3 regions of the Geobacillus sp. Manikaran-105 genome follow, and region 3 is predicted to be linked to each of the others. Evidence: riboswitches for the same ligand, from Rfam matches in the RefSeq annotation. Region 3 holds a riboswitch; each other region holds the start of a gene.
The links. Region 3 has a riboswitch for S-adenosylmethionine ahead of mtnW (2,3-diketo-5-methylthiopentyl-1-phosphate enolase). Riboswitches for the same ligand answer to the same signal wherever they lie in the genome.
Positions count from the first base shown of each region.

Region 1: it holds a riboswitch for S-adenosylmethionine, as region 3 does, so the genes downstream of both, CV945_RS07035 (hypothetical protein) here and mtnW (2,3-diketo-5-methylthiopentyl-1-phosphate enolase) in region 3, are expected to answer to the same signal.
Region 2: it holds a riboswitch for S-adenosylmethionine, as region 3 does, so the genes downstream of both, metK (methionine adenosyltransferase) here and mtnW (2,3-diketo-5-methylthiopentyl-1-phosphate enolase) in region 3, are expected to answer to the same signal.

Region 1 is NZ_PIJG01000017.1:32,172-37,600, forward strand. Features, by position in the region: gene hutG (formimidoylglutamase) at 1-860, opposite strand, end outside; gene CV945_RS07020 (PaaI family thioesterase) at 1,131-1,547, shown strand; gene CV945_RS07025 (PaaI family thioesterase) at 1,904-2,386, opposite strand; gene CV945_RS07030 (VOC family protein) at 2,487-2,870, opposite strand; gene CV945_RS07035 (hypothetical protein) at 2,886-3,209, opposite strand; SAM riboswitch class I at 3,291-3,395, opposite strand; gene opp4A (oligopeptide ABC transporter substrate-binding protein) at 3,457-5,241, opposite strand; gene CV945_RS07045 (ABC transporter permease) at 5,255-5,429, opposite strand, start outside.
Region 2 is NZ_PIJG01000015.1:827-6,255, reverse strand. Features, by position in the region: gene mnmM (tRNA 5-(aminomethyl)-2-thiouridylate-methyltransferase MnmM) at 1-470, shown strand, start outside; gene CV945_RS06355 (tetraprenyl-beta-curcumene synthase family protein) at 528-1,637, opposite strand; gene CV945_RS06350 (gamma carbonic anhydrase) at 1,976-2,518, shown strand; gene metK (methionine adenosyltransferase) at 2,587-3,798, opposite strand; SAM riboswitch class I at 3,928-4,042, opposite strand; gene pckA (phosphoenolpyruvate carboxykinase (ATP)) at 4,511-5,429, shown strand, end outside.
Region 3 is NZ_PIJG01000031.1:20,633-26,061, reverse strand. Features, by position in the region: gene CV945_RS10385 (ZIP family metal transporter) at 42-776, shown strand; gene CV945_RS10380 (1,2-dihydroxy-3-keto-5-methylthiopentene dioxygenase) at 865-1,407, opposite strand; gene CV945_RS10375 (methylthioribulose 1-phosphate dehydratase) at 1,437-2,069, opposite strand; gene mtnX (2-hydroxy-3-keto-5-methylthiopentenyl-1-phosphate phosphatase) at 2,066-2,728, opposite strand; gene mtnW (2,3-diketo-5-methylthiopentyl-1-phosphate enolase) at 2,725-3,966, opposite strand; SAM riboswitch class I at 4,044-4,152, opposite strand; gene CV945_RS10360 (pyridoxal phosphate-dependent aminotransferase) at 4,293-5,429, opposite strand, start outside.

The DNA.
Region 1 (5,429 bases), on a different contig from region 3:
AGGTCGACGCTGATCGTTTTCGGATGGGAAACGATTCGGCGGATGAGCGCGCGCGCCAGAGACGGGGCGAGCCCAAACGGCGACGGCGCGCTCACCCCCGGCGCGGCGGCCGCGCTGATGGCGTCCATGCAAAAGGTGAGCATCACCGCATCATGATCGGCGGCAAATTTCTCAATTTGTTCATAGGCAGCCTCGATCGGCCCTGCGGTCAGCTCGTCTTCCAGCATGTAACGGCACCGATACGTCTCGGCGTCCGCAAACAGCGCCGCCGTATTGCCGAGCCGCTGAATGCCAAGGCAGAAGTAGCTCACTTGATCGTCTTGATCCAATATTTGCCGAAACATCGTCCCGGATGTCGAGCCGTCATCGTACGGGCGCAAATCAAAATGGGCGTCGATGTTGATAATGCCAAGGCGGGCATCCGTCCCAAGCGCTTCCCGGACGCCCAAGTAATGCCCATACGCCGTCTCATGGCCGCCGCCGATCACGATAGGAGCCATGTTGTGTTGCAGGAGGCGGGCGATGGCTATTCCGAGCTCGGCTTGGCTCTGTTCGAGATGTCCGTCCACGCAAACGACATCGCCTGCATCGTACGCTGCGGCCCCTTCCGGAAGATGCCAAGGCAGGCGGGCGAGCGCGGCTTTGACGGCAGCGGGCGCCTCTTTCGCCCCTTGGCGTCCTTGGTTGCGGCGCACGCCTTCGTCGCACGCAAACCCGATGAACGCCGCCGCCCGTTCCGCCGGCGCGAATGGCTGCGACAAATCAAGCAAGCGAATGCGCTGATGAAGGCGAAACGCCCGCTCGTCCTTCACGCTGTCGATCCGCCCGGTCCAATGGCCGGCGTCTGGCGGTTGATACATAAGACCCTCTCCTTTCCATCATCCGCTGCTTGTTTCTTTCGCCGTTCTTTCACTGTTCTCCTTCCCGTGCACGCAAAAAGAGGAAATCGCCGCCGTTTGGCGAATAAAACATCCATGAGCTCATTTCGCTCACCACCCGATGAAAATCGCTGCTTTAGGATCCATGATGTTCACCGAAACGATCCGCGGGCGGCGTTTTGCCCTCCATCCGGGCATGAAAATGACCCCATTTTCATGGAAACGCAATGGATGACAGAAAGGATGTTCGAGATGAAGCCAATTACCAACTTGCATGACGTCATTGCCGGAAAAAGCGCGCCGCCGCCGTGCGATGAGACGCTCGGCGTCCGCCTGGCGGAAGCCCGGGACGGCTATGCGAAAGGGGTATGGACGATCCATGAATCGCTCCTCAACGGCAACGGGGTGATCATGGGCGGGTTCGTCGGAGCGGCGGCGGATATTCTCATGGCGTATGCGGTGACCACCTTGCTTCGCGATGACCAGCTGCACGCGTCCATCAACTTGCAGACGACGTTTCACCGCCCCGCGGCGGCAGGGGAAGCTGAAGTGGAAGCGCGAGTGGAAAAGTTCGGGAAAACTGTCGCCTATGTGACTGCCGTCGTCCGGCAAAACGGCAAAGAAGTGGCGAGCGCCACGTCGTCGGTGCTGATCATGGACAAACCGTGAAGGTGATGGATCTCCAAAAGGCGTTTTTGCGCATGCTCGTTCTCCTTGGATTCGACGAGTCCAAACAGCAGCTGCTGTTGTTGTTTTGAAACGCATGGAAAGCGATGATCAGAGGAATCCGAGAAAACCGGTGAAAAACGATGATGTTCGCCAAATCGGTGGTTTTGTTGAAAAAGGAGAACCAATTTCACAAGGTTTCCCCACTTGAGAAGAGGCGTTGTCGAGTTGCCTTTTTCATGACATCATCAGTCCTCAATGGCGAAACGAGGTGAGGCGCAGCCGTTTTCGACCAGTTGCCAAGCGCCGGAGAAAGCGCTGTCAAAAACAGCCGCCCTCCGGCGCTTTTCGTTTGCTTGTCATCCCTGGACAAACGTTTTCGGCATGACGACCGCGACGACTTGACCGCGGGCGCACAGTTCGCCGTTGGCGAACACCTCGGTGTCCACTTGCCATTTTTTCGGGTGAATCTCCGTCACCGTTCCGACGGCGACAAGCGGCACGCCATGCGGCGTCGGCTTGACAAAGTCGACGTGAAGCGACGCGGTGACAAAGCGCGGCGGCGTTTCCCCGCTTCCCGGCTCATGGCCGTTTTTCCGATGCAAGGCAAGCGCCGCTGAACCGGTGCCGTGGCAATCAATGAGCGAGGCGATCAGCCCGCCGTACACAAACCCGGGGATCGCCGTATGTTCCGGACGCGGCGTATAGACGGTCACCGTTTTGTCTCCGTCCCACCCGGTGCGGAAATGGTGGCCTTGTTCATTCAGACGCCCGCAGCCGTAGCACCAGGCGAATTCATCCGGGTAGTCGTCTTGAATGGCGCGAATGACTTGCGGCTCCATCTGTTCTCCTCCTCTCCCCTTTACCTATACGCGGTGCACTCCCTATTTTCCTTCTTGCACGGCAAAAGGCGGCCATACCGATGGCCGCCTTCCCCTTCGTTCATTGCGCCGGCTCGTAAAACTCGATCCATTCGCCGTCCGGACCAAGGAAAAATAAGTATTTCGCCCCGTTTGGGAGCGTTGTAATTTCATCCCACACTAGCGGGACGCCGAGCGACTGAAGCCGTTCTTTTTCCTGCTCGATGCCTTCGACCGTAAACGCCACGTGGTGCACTTTTCCTTCCGTCGGCAAATCCGGGTTGTATCCTTCGATCAGCTCGACGACGATCGAGCCGTCAATCCCTAAAAACGCCAGTTTCATCGTTCCGTTCGTATGAATCATTTCGTCAAGCAACTCCAGGCCGACGACGTTTTGGTAAAATGCCTTTGATGCCTCGATGTCTTTTACTTGAATGCCGACATGCTCAAATTTTTTGACTGCCATTCGTCCTCTTCCTTTCTATGACTCCATTAACCATACAGCTTGTAAATACGGCGTCATCCGCATTGGAAAAATCCCTTTTTTCCCAAGCTCTGTCCATATGTAGCGATCAAGGGCGTACGGTCCGTCCGCCTTCCATTCGTCCGCCTCGCTGTCGGTCAACAACACTGAAAAGGTTGTCCCTTGCGCTTTCCCATACAAATGAACGTATCCGTCCCCACGGTCGACATGAACCGCCGCTTCAGGGTCAAATCGAATCAGCTCCGCCTGCACGCAGCGCATGACATGAACGGCGAACGCAGCGGCACGGAGATGAGCGGCCATGCAAGCTCGGATCGACATGTCCCTCTCCACTATTTCCCCCTTCACCCCCTATCGACAAAAACCCCTTTCGCCTCGGAATGATGCGAAAGGGGGCAGCCGTTCTTATCATCCAAAGCGAGACCGCTTTGCGGGTGTTAGCACCTTGCCGGCGGCAGGTTGCTGTGGGGTCATCAAGCCCGTTCTCTCGCCCACTCTTGATAAGACGTATGATCATTTGTCTTTCATGTTACCATATCGAATCCCATAGAAGCAATCGCTTTTTTGTTTATTCCGCCACTTCCGGCTGCTCGGACGTGACGCCGACATCTTTCCACGTCAGTTTCGAGCCCGGATCGACCGTGAAGTTGGCGACGCGGTTGTTGACGGCATAAATGGCCGAACGATACAACGTCGGAATGACCGGAACTTCTTCGTTCATCAGCTGTTGCCATTCACTGTAAATTTTCCGACGATATTCTTTGTCAAACGCCTGTTCGGAATGACCTTTTTCCAACAGTTCATCGTTTTTCTCATTCACCCAGCGCGAGTAGTTGAACATGACGTTGCGGCCGTACAATCCGTACGGGTCGACGTCCGTTCCCGTTGCCCAAGCGGCGGCGTAGACATCCACTTTCGGATCGTCTTTTTCGACCATATCGTAGAAGGAGTTGAACTCCGCCAAGCGTCCGTCTACAAGCTGAACATCGAGGCCCACATCTTTCCAGCATTGCATATAAAATTTGGCCAGCGGTTCAGCGATGTCCCCACCGCTCATCGCCAAGAAGTTGACCTTGAATTTTTTGCCGTTTGGATCTTCGCGGAGGCCATCGCCATCCACATCTTTATATCCCGCTTCATCCAGCAATTGTTTCGCTTTTTCCGGATTGTACGTATACCCTTTGATGGAACTGTCATGATAGCCCGGGAACGACGGCGGAATGAGCGTGTTCGCCGGGAAGCGCAAACCATGATACAGGCGGTCGGCCACCTCTTGGTTGTTGATGGCGTACGCCATGGCTTGGCGCAGTTTTTTGTTTTGGAATTTCGGATTGTCCATTACGTTTTCCTGCTTTTTCGCATCCCAATGGCCGAGTTTAAAGCCGATATAGTTGTACGCCAAATCCACTCTGCCGATAAACTGAATGTTTTTCGTCCCTTTCGCGTTCAAATATTGGTCAGTCGGGAACTCAGCGACGTCAATTTCGCCTTTTTTCAGCGCTTGCAGGACGACTTGCGGGCTGACGACTTTCAAAATGACGCCTTCCAAGTTCGGTTTGCCAGCCCAGTAGTCATCATTGCGAACAAATTCGACCGACTCGCCCGGAACGATTTTCTTCACTTTAAACGGACCGAACCCGATCGGGTTTTTCCGGATTTTATCCGATTTCGCCAAGTCTTTGATCGGAATGTCTTTCAAGTAATGCTTCGGCAGCGGATACGCCCAAATGCCAGTCAACACCGACGGATTGGCCTGTTTCCATGTGATCGTCAACGTCTTTTTGTCGATGACTTTAATGCCGGAAATTTTATCCGCTTTGCCGCTATGATATTCTTCCATCCCGACGATGCCTTGGATGAGCGCATCGCCATAGCGGACGCCGGTGTAATCTTTATGGCCGATGACCAAATACGCATACTCCAAGTCTTCGGCGGTCACCGGCTGGCCGTCATGCCAATTCACATTGTCTTTAATATGGATTGTCATCGTCTTTTTATCATCCGACAACTCATACGTGGCAGCCCCATCATTTGTAATTTCATAGTCACCGTTCGTCCGGAAAAGCGACTCGTCAAAAAATTGCAAAATCTCTGCGTCGGGCGCTCCGGTGTAGAATGCATAGCTGAGCGTCCCTTCAAACGGCGTATCGGACACAAGGCCGTATTTCAACACGCCGCCATCGATGATTTTCCCGTCGTTTTTCACCGTCATCGGGAATTTGCTGATGTCTTCCTTCTGAGCCGCCGGTTTTTCGTTATTGTTGCCCTTTCCGCTCGTTGTGTCGGATTTGCCCGTGCACCCGGCGAGCACGAGCAAGAGCGCGGCGAGAGCCGCCAGCCATTTTCTCTTCACATTTTCTTCCCCCTTATCCTAGTCGTTGTCTTGCATCAGCCGCACGTTTCAGCGCTTGGCCGATGAAATTTATGCACAGCATCATCACTAAAATAAGCAATGACGCAGGCAACCAAACCCACCATTTGTTTTGCAAAACATCCGGGTTGGTCGCATAGCTGACCAACGTCCCTAAGCTCGGCGTGCTC
Region 2 (5,429 bases), on a different contig from region 3:
AGCTCGTCGGGGAGCGCGGGCATGTGTTTGGTTTTGATATTCAAGCCGAAGCGATCGCGGCGGCCAGAGCCCGCCTCGCCGAACACGGGCTGGACGGGCGGGTGACGCTGTTTCAGACAAGCCATAGCCTGCTGCTCGAAACGCTCCCCGACTCCGTTCACGGACGCATCGCCGGCGCCGTGTTCAACCTCGGCTATTTGCCGGGCGGCAATAAGCAAATCGCCACCAAGCCGGAATCGACGATCGAAGCGGTCCGCCAGTTGCTTTCCGTCATGAAGCCGGGCGGCGTCATCGTTCTTGTCGTCTACCACGGCCATCCGGAAGGAAAGCGCGAACGCGACGCGCTCCTTGATTACGTCCGCTTTCTTGATCAACGGCGCGTCCATGCCTTGAAATACGAATTCATCAATCGGCAAAACAACCCGCCGTTTTTGATCGCACTCGAGAATCGGGCGGATGGGGGCGCCTGATTCCGTCCGATCCGCCGACGAACCACTGCTCTCGCCAGTACAAGCAAACGGCTGCCCTTACGAAAAGGACAGCCGTTTTTGTTGCTCCTGCCAAAAGCGGTACGCTTTTCCGTTCCAATAAAAAAACATCGACGCCGCCCCGCCGGCGCGGACGAGCCGGCGCGCCAGCCGGTGCAGACCGCGTTGCTTTTTCACCTTGGCATCCGACAAATACAACCCAAGAAGCCCTCGGTGAATAAGGCGGTGAAACTGGCCGTGCGGAAGGGCGCCGACATGGCGGTCGGCCTCTTCGATGAAATGGCAAAGCCGCTCAAGCATCACCGTTTCATTCGGATAGTAAAAGCAAAAATTCAAATCGCCGCCGGCTCGATCTTCCTCTTGATCGATCAAATAGTCGAGCAAAATGTGCAGCCCTTGAATGTATGGAAAATAACCGTCGCGCACTTGTCTCGCCATCTCCAGCGGCAGCGATTCGCCAAACGCATAGGCGACGAGACAGAAAATGCCGAGCGTCGAACCGGAGCAGGCGGAAAACTCATACCACTCCATCGGCGGCAAGGCGTCTTTGTATTGCGCGAACCATTTCTCCAACCGCGGCACCCGCTCGCTCGCTTCGACATGTTTATGTACTTGCAAGTCGCAATAATATCCGGCCAACTCATGTAAAAACGGGGCGATCGTCTCATAATGGCGCACCGTCTCGAGCACCTCTTGGCACGTGCGGACGAGCGCCGGCAAATAGCCGCCGTCTTCCTGCTCGCGGCGATGGCGGTAATAGTTCGACGGCTCGGCGCCGATTGTCAACGCGTCCGGCATTGAATCGTGCAAGGCGCGAAAGTCGAGCGGATCAAGCGAGGTGCTGCGGTCGCACAAATTATCCAAATAATCGCTGATCGTCTGGTAAGCCACGATAAAGCGGATGCAATCCTCCATGTTTTCTCCGGCCAAAAGCGCCAAAATGGAGCCGCCTTCGCAATGGAACGTTTTCGACGCGATGCTCGCCAAGGCCTGGCGCCGAAGCTCCGGGTCGGGAATGCGCTCGGCCTGGCGCCGCCAATAGGCAAGCTCGCGGTGGACAAGCGGAAGCACGTCACGATACACCATTTTCATCAAGGAGATGGGGTTTTTCGGAATGTTCAATCGGCTCACCTCAGGTGCAAACACCATGGTCTCGTCTCCTAGCATTTCCATCTTATCGGCAACCAAAATTGTTTCGCGTCTGAACAGCTTGCGATCTCGTCTTCCAGTATTGCCATCAATGCGGCCGGGGCAAACCATAAAAGGGTTGGCGACGGAGTGAAAAAGCCGCTCAACAACGGTTCTTCTCACGTTGAGAAGCTTTGTGAAATCGGATCTTCTTCCCCGATCCCAACCACTCATCGGGCGAAACGAAACGTTTTTCACCAATCCCGATTAGGCGCGCTCGCTTTCGTTGGCGATTTGGACGCAGCGTTGTACAATACATGGTGAACGATCGATTTTGCAACAGAAAGGAACGAACGCCCATGATCTATCCGTACAAAGGAAAAACGCCGCAAATCGCCGCCTCCGCCTTTATCGCCGACTATGTGACGATCACCGGCGATGTCGTGATCGGCGAAGAGACGAGCATTTGGTTCAATACCGTCATCCGCGGCGACGTGGCGCCGACGGTGATCGGCAACCGGGTCAATATCCAAGATAACTCAATTTTGCATCAAAGTCCAAACAATCCGCTTATCATTGAAGACGGGGTGACGGTCGGCCATCAAGTCATTTTGCACAGCGCCATCGTTCGCAAAAACGCGCTCATCGGCATGGGCTCAATCATTTTGGACCGCGCGGAAATCGGGGAAGGCGCGTTTATCGGCGCCGGCAGTTTAGTGCCGCCGGGCAAAAAAATTCCGCCCAACACGCTCGCCCTCGGCCGCCCGGCCAAAGTCGTCCGCGAACTGACGGAAGACGACCTCCGCGAAATGGAGCGCATCCGCCGCGAATATGTGGAAAAAGGGCAATATTACAAAGCGCTGCAGCAAGCCGCGCGTCCTCACGAACAAGAGCTGCCGTAATCCGGCAGCTCTTGTTCTGTTGCGTTTGCCGACGCCTGAAACGACTCGCGCATCCGCGCCGTCCGGCCTTACTTGTTCGCCAGCGCCAGCGCTTGTTCTCTCAGCGTCGTCGCTTTATCAGTGCGCTCCCACGGCAAGTCGATGTCCGTACGCCCGAAATGCCCGTAAGCGGCCGTCTGTTTGTAAATCGGGCGGCGCAGGTCAAGCATTTTGATGATGCCCGCCGGGCGGAGATCGAAGTTGCTGCGCACGACCTCAATCAAAATGTCTTCCGACACTTTGCCGGTGCCGAACGTATCAATGGAAATCGATACCGGACGGGCGACGCCGATCGCGTAGGCGAGCTGCACTTCGCATTTGTCGGCCAGTCCTGCCGCAACGATGTTTTTCGCCACATAGCGGGCCGCATACGCCGCCGAGCGGTCGACTTTCGTCGGGTCTTTGCCCGAGAACGCGCCGCCGCCATGGCGGGCGTAGCCGCCGTACGTGTCGACAATGATTTTCCGCCCCGTCAGCCCAGCATCCCCTTGCGGACCGCCGATGACAAACCGTCCTGTCGGGTTGATGAAATAGTTCGTGTTCTCATCAAGCAGCTCGGCCGGCACGACCGGTTTGATGACATGCTCCTTAATGTCGCGCTCGATTTGCTCTTGCGTAATTTCCGGATGGTGCTGCGCGGACACGACGATCGTATCGACGCGCACCGGTTTGCCGTTTTCATCGTATTCGATCGTCACTTGCGTTTTCCCGTCCGGCCGCAAGTACGGCAAGACGTCCGTTTTACGCACTTCCGCCAATCGACGCGCCAAGCGGTGCGCAAGCGAAATCGGCAGCGGCATCAATTCTTCCGTCTCATTGCAGGCGAACCCAAACATCAATCCTTGGTCGCCGGCGCCGATCGCTTCAATTTCCTCGTCAGTCATCTGACCTTCGCGCGCCTCAAGCGCCCGGTCCACCCCCATCGCAATGTCTGGCGACTGTTCGTCAATCGACGTCAGCACCGCGCACGTATCGGCGTCAAATCCGTATTTGGCGCGCGTGTAGCCGATCTCCCGGACCGTATCGCGGACGATGCGCGGAATGTCCACGTACGTTGATGTTGTGATTTCCCCACTCACGAGCACCAGCCCGGTCGTCACGCTCGTTTCGCAAGCGACACGGGCGTTCGGGTCTTTTTCCAAAATGGCATCCAAAATGGCATCAGAAATTTGGTCGCAAATTTTATCCGGATGTCCTTCTGTCACAGACTCTGACGTAAACAAGCGGCGTTTGGCTGACATTCGGTTTGTTTCCTCCTCTTAACATAATGTGGCGACACGGAACTCATTTCCCTTTTTCCCTTCGCAATATAAAAAACCTTTCCTGTAACGGCTGAGGAAAGGTCATGGCAATCGTATTGCTTCCTTTCACTCTTATCGTTCAAGGACTGCGCCTTGCCACAGGTTAGCACCATTTCACACATGTCCAGTTGTGACGGTTGCTGGGCTTCATCGGGCCTGTCCCTCCACCGGCTCGGGATAAGAGTATCCGTTCAATGAATTATCTTATCGCAATTGAAGGAACAAAGTCAACCGCAGAAGTGAATTTTTTATCATCCCGCTTCCGCGCACGAACCCAAGCAAAGGAGGAATGAGCGCCTTTCCCTTGCCTCCATAAAACAAAGGGAAGCTAAACGCAGCCCCTTTCTTTTGTATAGGAGGGGAGCGCGTCTATATAAACGTGCCGCTTCCGGCTGCATGCTTGAACAAGACGAGGCGGATTTGGCAAACGTATTGCCGATTTGGGTCATCACTGCCTGCTTCCTTAATAGCAAGACAGTAAGACAACCCGGGAACGGCCGCCTCCCGCTTGAAGCACAGGCGGGAGAGCGTGCAAAATCTGAAAAATAGGCAAAATAAGTTCAAAAAAACCCACACAATTAGTATGGACTATTAATAAAAATGTGTTATACTATTTTCAAGAGTGATTACAAAAAGAAGGCAGGTTGTGAACATGGGGATCGCAAACATGACAAATAAGCTGGATGTATTGCTGCAAAAACCGTACGTACATCACCAATTGTCCGTCGCCGAGCTCGTCGAGAAAGTATTGCAGCGGAACGAAGGACGGCTGACCCACACCGGGGCGGTTGCCGTGACAACCGGCAAGTACACGGGGCGGTCGCCGAAAGACAAATACATCGTCGAAGAACCGTCCACGAAGCAAACGATCGACTGGGGAACGGTCAACCAGCCGATGTCTCCGGAAACGTTTGAGAAACTGTACGACAAAGTGCTCGATTATTTAATGAAACAAGATGAACTGTTCGTCTTTAAAGGCTTTGCCGGCGCCGATCCGAAATACCGGCTGCCGATTCAAGTCGTCAACGAATTCGCCTGGCACAACTTGTTCGTCCATCAGCTGTTCATCCGCCCGAGCGCCGAGGAGCTCGCCGCGCACGAGCCGCAATTCACCGTCATTTGCGCGCCGAACTTTAAAGCCGACCCGAAGGTGGACGGGACGCGCTCGGAAGCGTTCATCATCATCTCGTTTGAACGGCGCACCGTGTTGATCGGCGGCACCGAGTATGCCGGCGAAATGAAAAAATCGATTTTCTCGGTCATGAACTATGTGCTGCCGGAACAAGGCATCCTGCCGATGCACTGCTCGGCCAACGTCGGGCAGGAAGGCGACGTCGCCCTCTTTTTCGGCTTGTCGGGAACGGGAAAAACGACGCTCTCGACCGACCCGAACCGCCGCTTGATCGGCGATGACGAACACGGTTGGTCAAGCCGCGGCATTTTCAACATCGAAGGCGGCTGCTATGCGAAATGCATCAACCTATCGCGCGAGAAAGAGCCGCAAATTTTTGACGCCATCGGCTTCGGCGCGGTGCTCGAAAACGTCGTTCTCGATGACGCGACGCGGGTGC
Region 3 (5,429 bases):
GGCGCATATGAAAAAATAAAGGCTGATGAAGGGGGAATTGGATGAACGGGGTATTGACCGGCAGTGTGCTGTCCGCCTTATCGACCGGACTTGGCGCTGTGCCGATTTTGTTTATGGCCAAATCGCTCACTCACCGCTGGCGCGATGTGCTCCTCGCGTTTTCAGCCGGCATTATGATGGCGGCCTCGATGACAAGTCTTATTCCCGAGGCCCTGCGGTCCGGCGGTTTTGAGGCGCTCGCCATCGGATTGGCGGCGGGGGTGCTCGTGTTAACGTTGCTTGAGATGACCGTCCCCCATATCGACTTGGAGCATACGAAAAGCGGCTTGCAATTCGACGAAAAGGCGATGCTCATCATCGCCGCCATTGCGATGCACAATCTCCCCGAAGGGCTGTCAGTCGGGGTGAGCTACGCCTCAGACGGCGCTTCGCAAACCGGCAATTTGATCGCATTGGCCATCGGCTTGCAAAACGCGCCGGAAGGATTTTTGGTCGCCTTGTTTTTAGTCAATCAGCAGATTGGCCGCTTTAAAGCGTTTGTCATTGCCACGTTAACCGGCGCGGTCGAAATTGTGACGTCTTTGCTCGGCTTTTATTTAACCTCTCTCTTCCGCGGCCTCGTTCCATACGGGTTGGCGTTTGCCGCCGGGGCGATGCTGTTCATCATTTACAAAGAGCTCATTCCCGAAAGCCATGGCGACGGCAACGAACGGATCTCGACGTACGCCTTTATTATCGGCATTTTGTTTATGATTTTGTTAACCGAATCGTTTTAGCGGTCTCTCCTTCCGTCATCGAGGCAAGCGCTCCTCTCCATACAGAACGAAACACCCCGCTGCCTTGCCTGGCAACGGGGTGTTCTCATTATTGGACAGCCTCTTCTTTCTCTTCATACGGATGGGCGACCCAACCGGACGGGTCGATGAACAGGCGGACGGCTACGACTTGGCGGTCGTCCATGAGCGTAAAGTAGTGCGGATTCCCTTCCGGCACGGAAATGACATCGCCGGCTTCCAGCTCGACGTCAAAATAGCCGGTCTCTTTGTCGCCTTTGATAATGAAAATGCCATGGCCGGCCGTAATGGCGCGCACTTCGTCTTCCGTATGGATGTGCACTTGTTCAAATTTTTTCAGCAGTTCATCCAAGTTCGGCGTCGCATCGGACAGAGCGACGATATCCCATGTTTTGTAGCCGCGGCGCGCCGCCAAGTCTTCAATTTCGTCTTTGAACGTCGCTAAAATTTCATTTTTTTCTTCATCTGTCAGAACATATTTATCGCGCAAATGCTCCGGCAGTTTCGTGATGTCCCAATGTTCATACAACACCCCTTGACTGTTCAAAAACGCGCGCACATTGTCTTCTCCTTCAATCACTTGGCCCGTTTTTCTCACTTTGATGACGGCCATGTCAAAATCCCCCTTCTAAAAGATGTATATTAGCCAACCGGCAGGCCGGCCCGTTGCAAAAGCAGCCGCTTCACCTGCCAGCTGAACAAAAACTCCCACGCTTCCAAATGTTTTTTCGCTTCAAACGCCGTTCGTCCCCAGACGGTAATGCCGTGGTTGTGGATCAACACGGCGCCGGCGTCGCCATGAACATGGTTCGCAAACTCCCGAGCCAGCGTCGGGATGTCGGCGTCATTGTTAATGATCGGGATGCGCACTGCGGCGTTTTCTTCCCAAATGCCAAACGCCTTGATGATTTCCTGGCCGGAAAAGACTGCTTCCCCGTTTGACGCATACAGTTCAGAAATCAAATTGTTGTCCACGGTATGAACGTGCAAGACGCAACCGGCGTTTGTGCGGTTGTAAATTTCCACATGCAGCAGCGTCTCCGCTGATGGCTTTAAATGTGTTTTCTCCGCTGGTCGGCCGGCAGCGTCAACGAGCAAGAAGTCCTCATCCGTTTGCTTCCGCTTATCCTTGCCGCTCGCTGTCACCAAAAACGTCAACGGGTCGTCCGTCACTTTGATCGACAAATTGCCGCTTGTTGCGAAAAACCAATCGCGGGCGGCGAGCTCGGCTTTCACTTCCGCAAGCTCGTTCCACTTTTTCACGACGATGCTCATACGATCACCTCCATTCGCTGCAACGCATCCATCACGTCAAAAAACGTCGCAAATGGCGCGTGCGGCAGGTCAAGCTCTTGACATTTTTCAAGCAGAAAATCGCGCGCCAGCACATAGTCGGCTTGCCTGGCCACCGCCAAGTCGGTGATCGAATCGCCGATGACGACGTGATACCCGTCCGGGCGGGCAAGCCTGCGCAATAGCGACGGCTTGCAGCAGCCGCAGCCGTTTTGGCACCGGCTGTCACATGCATGCGGCCATGTGATGCGGATCGTCTCACCGCTGAAATCGGAGCCGTTGCAAAAAATTCGCTCCGGTTCAATGAGCCCTTCAAGCAGCGGATAGACGAAAAAGTCGATGCCGCCGCTCACGATATAGAGCGGGATGCTTTGCTCTTTTGTCCATGCGACAAACTCGCGGAACCCTTCGCGCAAGCGGGCGGTGCTAAGCAAAAAGTCAACAATCTCCCCTTTCAGCGCTGACGGAAGAAGCGAAAACATTTTTCCGACGCCTTCCTGAACGGAGATGCGCTGGGCGAGAATGTCGTCCTTTAGCGCCTCCCACTCCGGCGGGGCGAACTGTTTCATAATCGCGATGATGTTGTCGTTTTCCGTGATCGTGCCGTCAAAATCGCAAAAAAGAACGAGTTGTTTCGTCATGCTTCCACCTCAATAGCGCCCCAGCGGTCGATCGCCTTTTGCAGCGCCTCGTTGTCTTTCGCCGCTTCACGAAGCGGACGGCCGACCAGCGCTGCGTCGATGGCGGCGCGAAACGCCTTTCCGCCGCCGATCGCCCCGTCCGGGTGGCCGTGGATGCCGCCGCCGGCGTTGACGACGCTGTCAAGGCCAAAATCGCGGACAAGGAGCGGCACCAAGCCCGGATGGATGCCGGCCGATGGCACTGGAAACGCCCGGGCAAACGGCTCTTGTTCATCGGTCAGCGCCCTTGCGATGCCAAGCGCCTGCTCACGCTCCAAGGCGACGCTGCCGTACGGCGACGGGAACAGGACAAAGTCGGCGCCGGCGAGCCGCAAAAGCTTTCCAAGCAAGAGCGACGGGGCGACGCCGTAAAACTCCGACGGCGTGATCGCGCCGCTGAACGCCGGGTGGGCCATGATCGGAACGGAAATCTCTTCATCTTCCCGCAACCCTTGCAGGACGTCCAATCCATAGGCGAACACGTTGAACAACAGCACATCGGCGCCAAGCTCAGCCGCCCGTTTCGCTTTTTCTTTCAGTTCAAACGTTTTGCCGGTCAAGTTGACGGCATACAGCGTCCGCTTGCCTGTTTGTTCGTACACCTCTTCGAGCGCCGCTTTGCCTTCTGTAATGCGCTTCGCAAATGGCAGACGATCGCTGTCAAACAAAATTTCGTCATCTTTGACCAAGTCAACGCCGCCAAGCGCTTGCTTTTTCAACTCTGATGTCAAATACGCCAAATCGCGGCCGACGATGCCTTTGAAAATGCTCATCAACAGCGGGCGGTCGTACACTCCGACCTTTTCGCGAATGCCGGCGATGCCAAAGCGCGGCCCCGGAAACTGCCGCTTCCATTCTTCCGGAAATGCCAAATCAAGCAACCGCACTTCCCCGTCAAGCGACAGCTTGCCGAACGTCGTCACCAACAATGCTGGCAAATCGGCGCTGAAGTTGACGGTCGGGTAAGCGATTTTGACGATTGCCCGCTTCAACCGCTTGCCGAAATAGGCGTTTACCCGCTCGCTCTCGCCAAGCTCTTCGATCGCAACGACTTCCCCTTTATGCTTGCGAAGCTGGTCTTGCTCTAGCTGCGGCAAGTCGGTCCATGTGCCGACTGTCAAGCCGAGCGCGATTCCTTCCGCCTTTTGGCGAATATCGTGTTCATCATGAAGCAAATACGTCGCAATGACTGCACTCATCGTCCATCCCTCTTTCAATATATGGCGAAATAAAAAAGCCCCTTCCTAAGAAGAGGCGTCATTCATTCATGGCGCTCTTCTTATCTCCCAGCGTTTCCGCTGCAAGAATTAGCACCGTGCTTAGCGTACGCCAAGCCGGTTGCCGGGCTTCATTGGGCTCGTCCCTCCGCCTGCTCTTGATAAGAAAGCCTGCTCGTTTATGCACTTGTCAAACGATTGGCAAATTTACTTTGAATTATGACAGCCTTTGCCGCCGTTGTCAATCATTTTTTTCAAAACAGCCTGGTCAACGTTGTCCCGTCAACGGTTCATTGCCGCTCTTTTTTTCAAAACAATCCGAGCCGGCCGATCCGCTCCGCCGCTTCGCGAAGCCGCGCTTCATCGGTCAACAATCCAACGCGCACATACCCTTCGCCGTGTTTTCCAAAACCGATGCCTGGGGCGACGGCGACGTGCGCCCGCTCAAGCAACAGATCGGCAAATTCGGCGGATGATGCGCCTTTTGGCAACGGAAGCCAGGCGAAAAATGATCCAGACGGCGCCGGCGCTTCCCAGCCGATCGCGCGCAAAGCATGAATAAACGTATTGCGGCGCGCCTCGTACAAGGCAATGAGCTCCGCGACGCAGTCTTGCGGGCCGAGGAGCGCAGCTGCCGCCGCTTCTTGGACGGCGCCGAACAAGCTGACGTACAAATGATCTTGCAACAACTCAATGGCACGGATGATCCGCTCATTGCCGACAGCGAACGCCACGCGCCAGCCGGCCATATTGTACGTTTTCGAGAACGTGTAGATTTCAACGCCAATGTCTTTCGCCCCGTCCACTTCTAGAAAGCTGACCGGCTTTTGGCCGTCAAAGCCGATCGCGCCATAGGCAAAATCGTGCACAACGGCTATGCCGTACTTTTCCGCAAACGCCACCGTTTCAGCAAAAAACTCCTTCGTCGCCGTCGCGCCGGTCGGGTTGTTCGGATAGTTTAAAAACATCAGTTTCGCCCGGTCGGCCGCCGCCCTGGGAATGGCCGAATAATCCGGCAGAAACCCATTCTCCGCGACAAGCGGCATCATTTCCATCCGCGCGCGGGCGAGCGCGATTCCCGACCAATAGTCCGGATAACCCGGGTCCGGGACGAGCACGACATCGCCCGGGTTGACGAGGCAAAGCGGCAGCTCGACAAGCCCGGCTTTGCCGCCGAACAAGATGGCGACCTCGCGGGCCGGGTCGATCGTCACCCCGTACTCGCGCGCGTAAAACGCCGCTACGGCTTCTTTCAAAAACGAGTAGCCTTGAAACGGCGAATATTTATGGTATTTTGGGTTCGCGGCTGCCTTCTGCATCGCTTCGACAATGTGCGCCGGCGTCGGCTGATCCGGATTGCCCTGCCCTAAGTTGATCACATCATAACCCGCCTTGATCTTCGCACCGACTTTCGCCACGAGCGAGGCGAAAAACTGCTTCGGCAG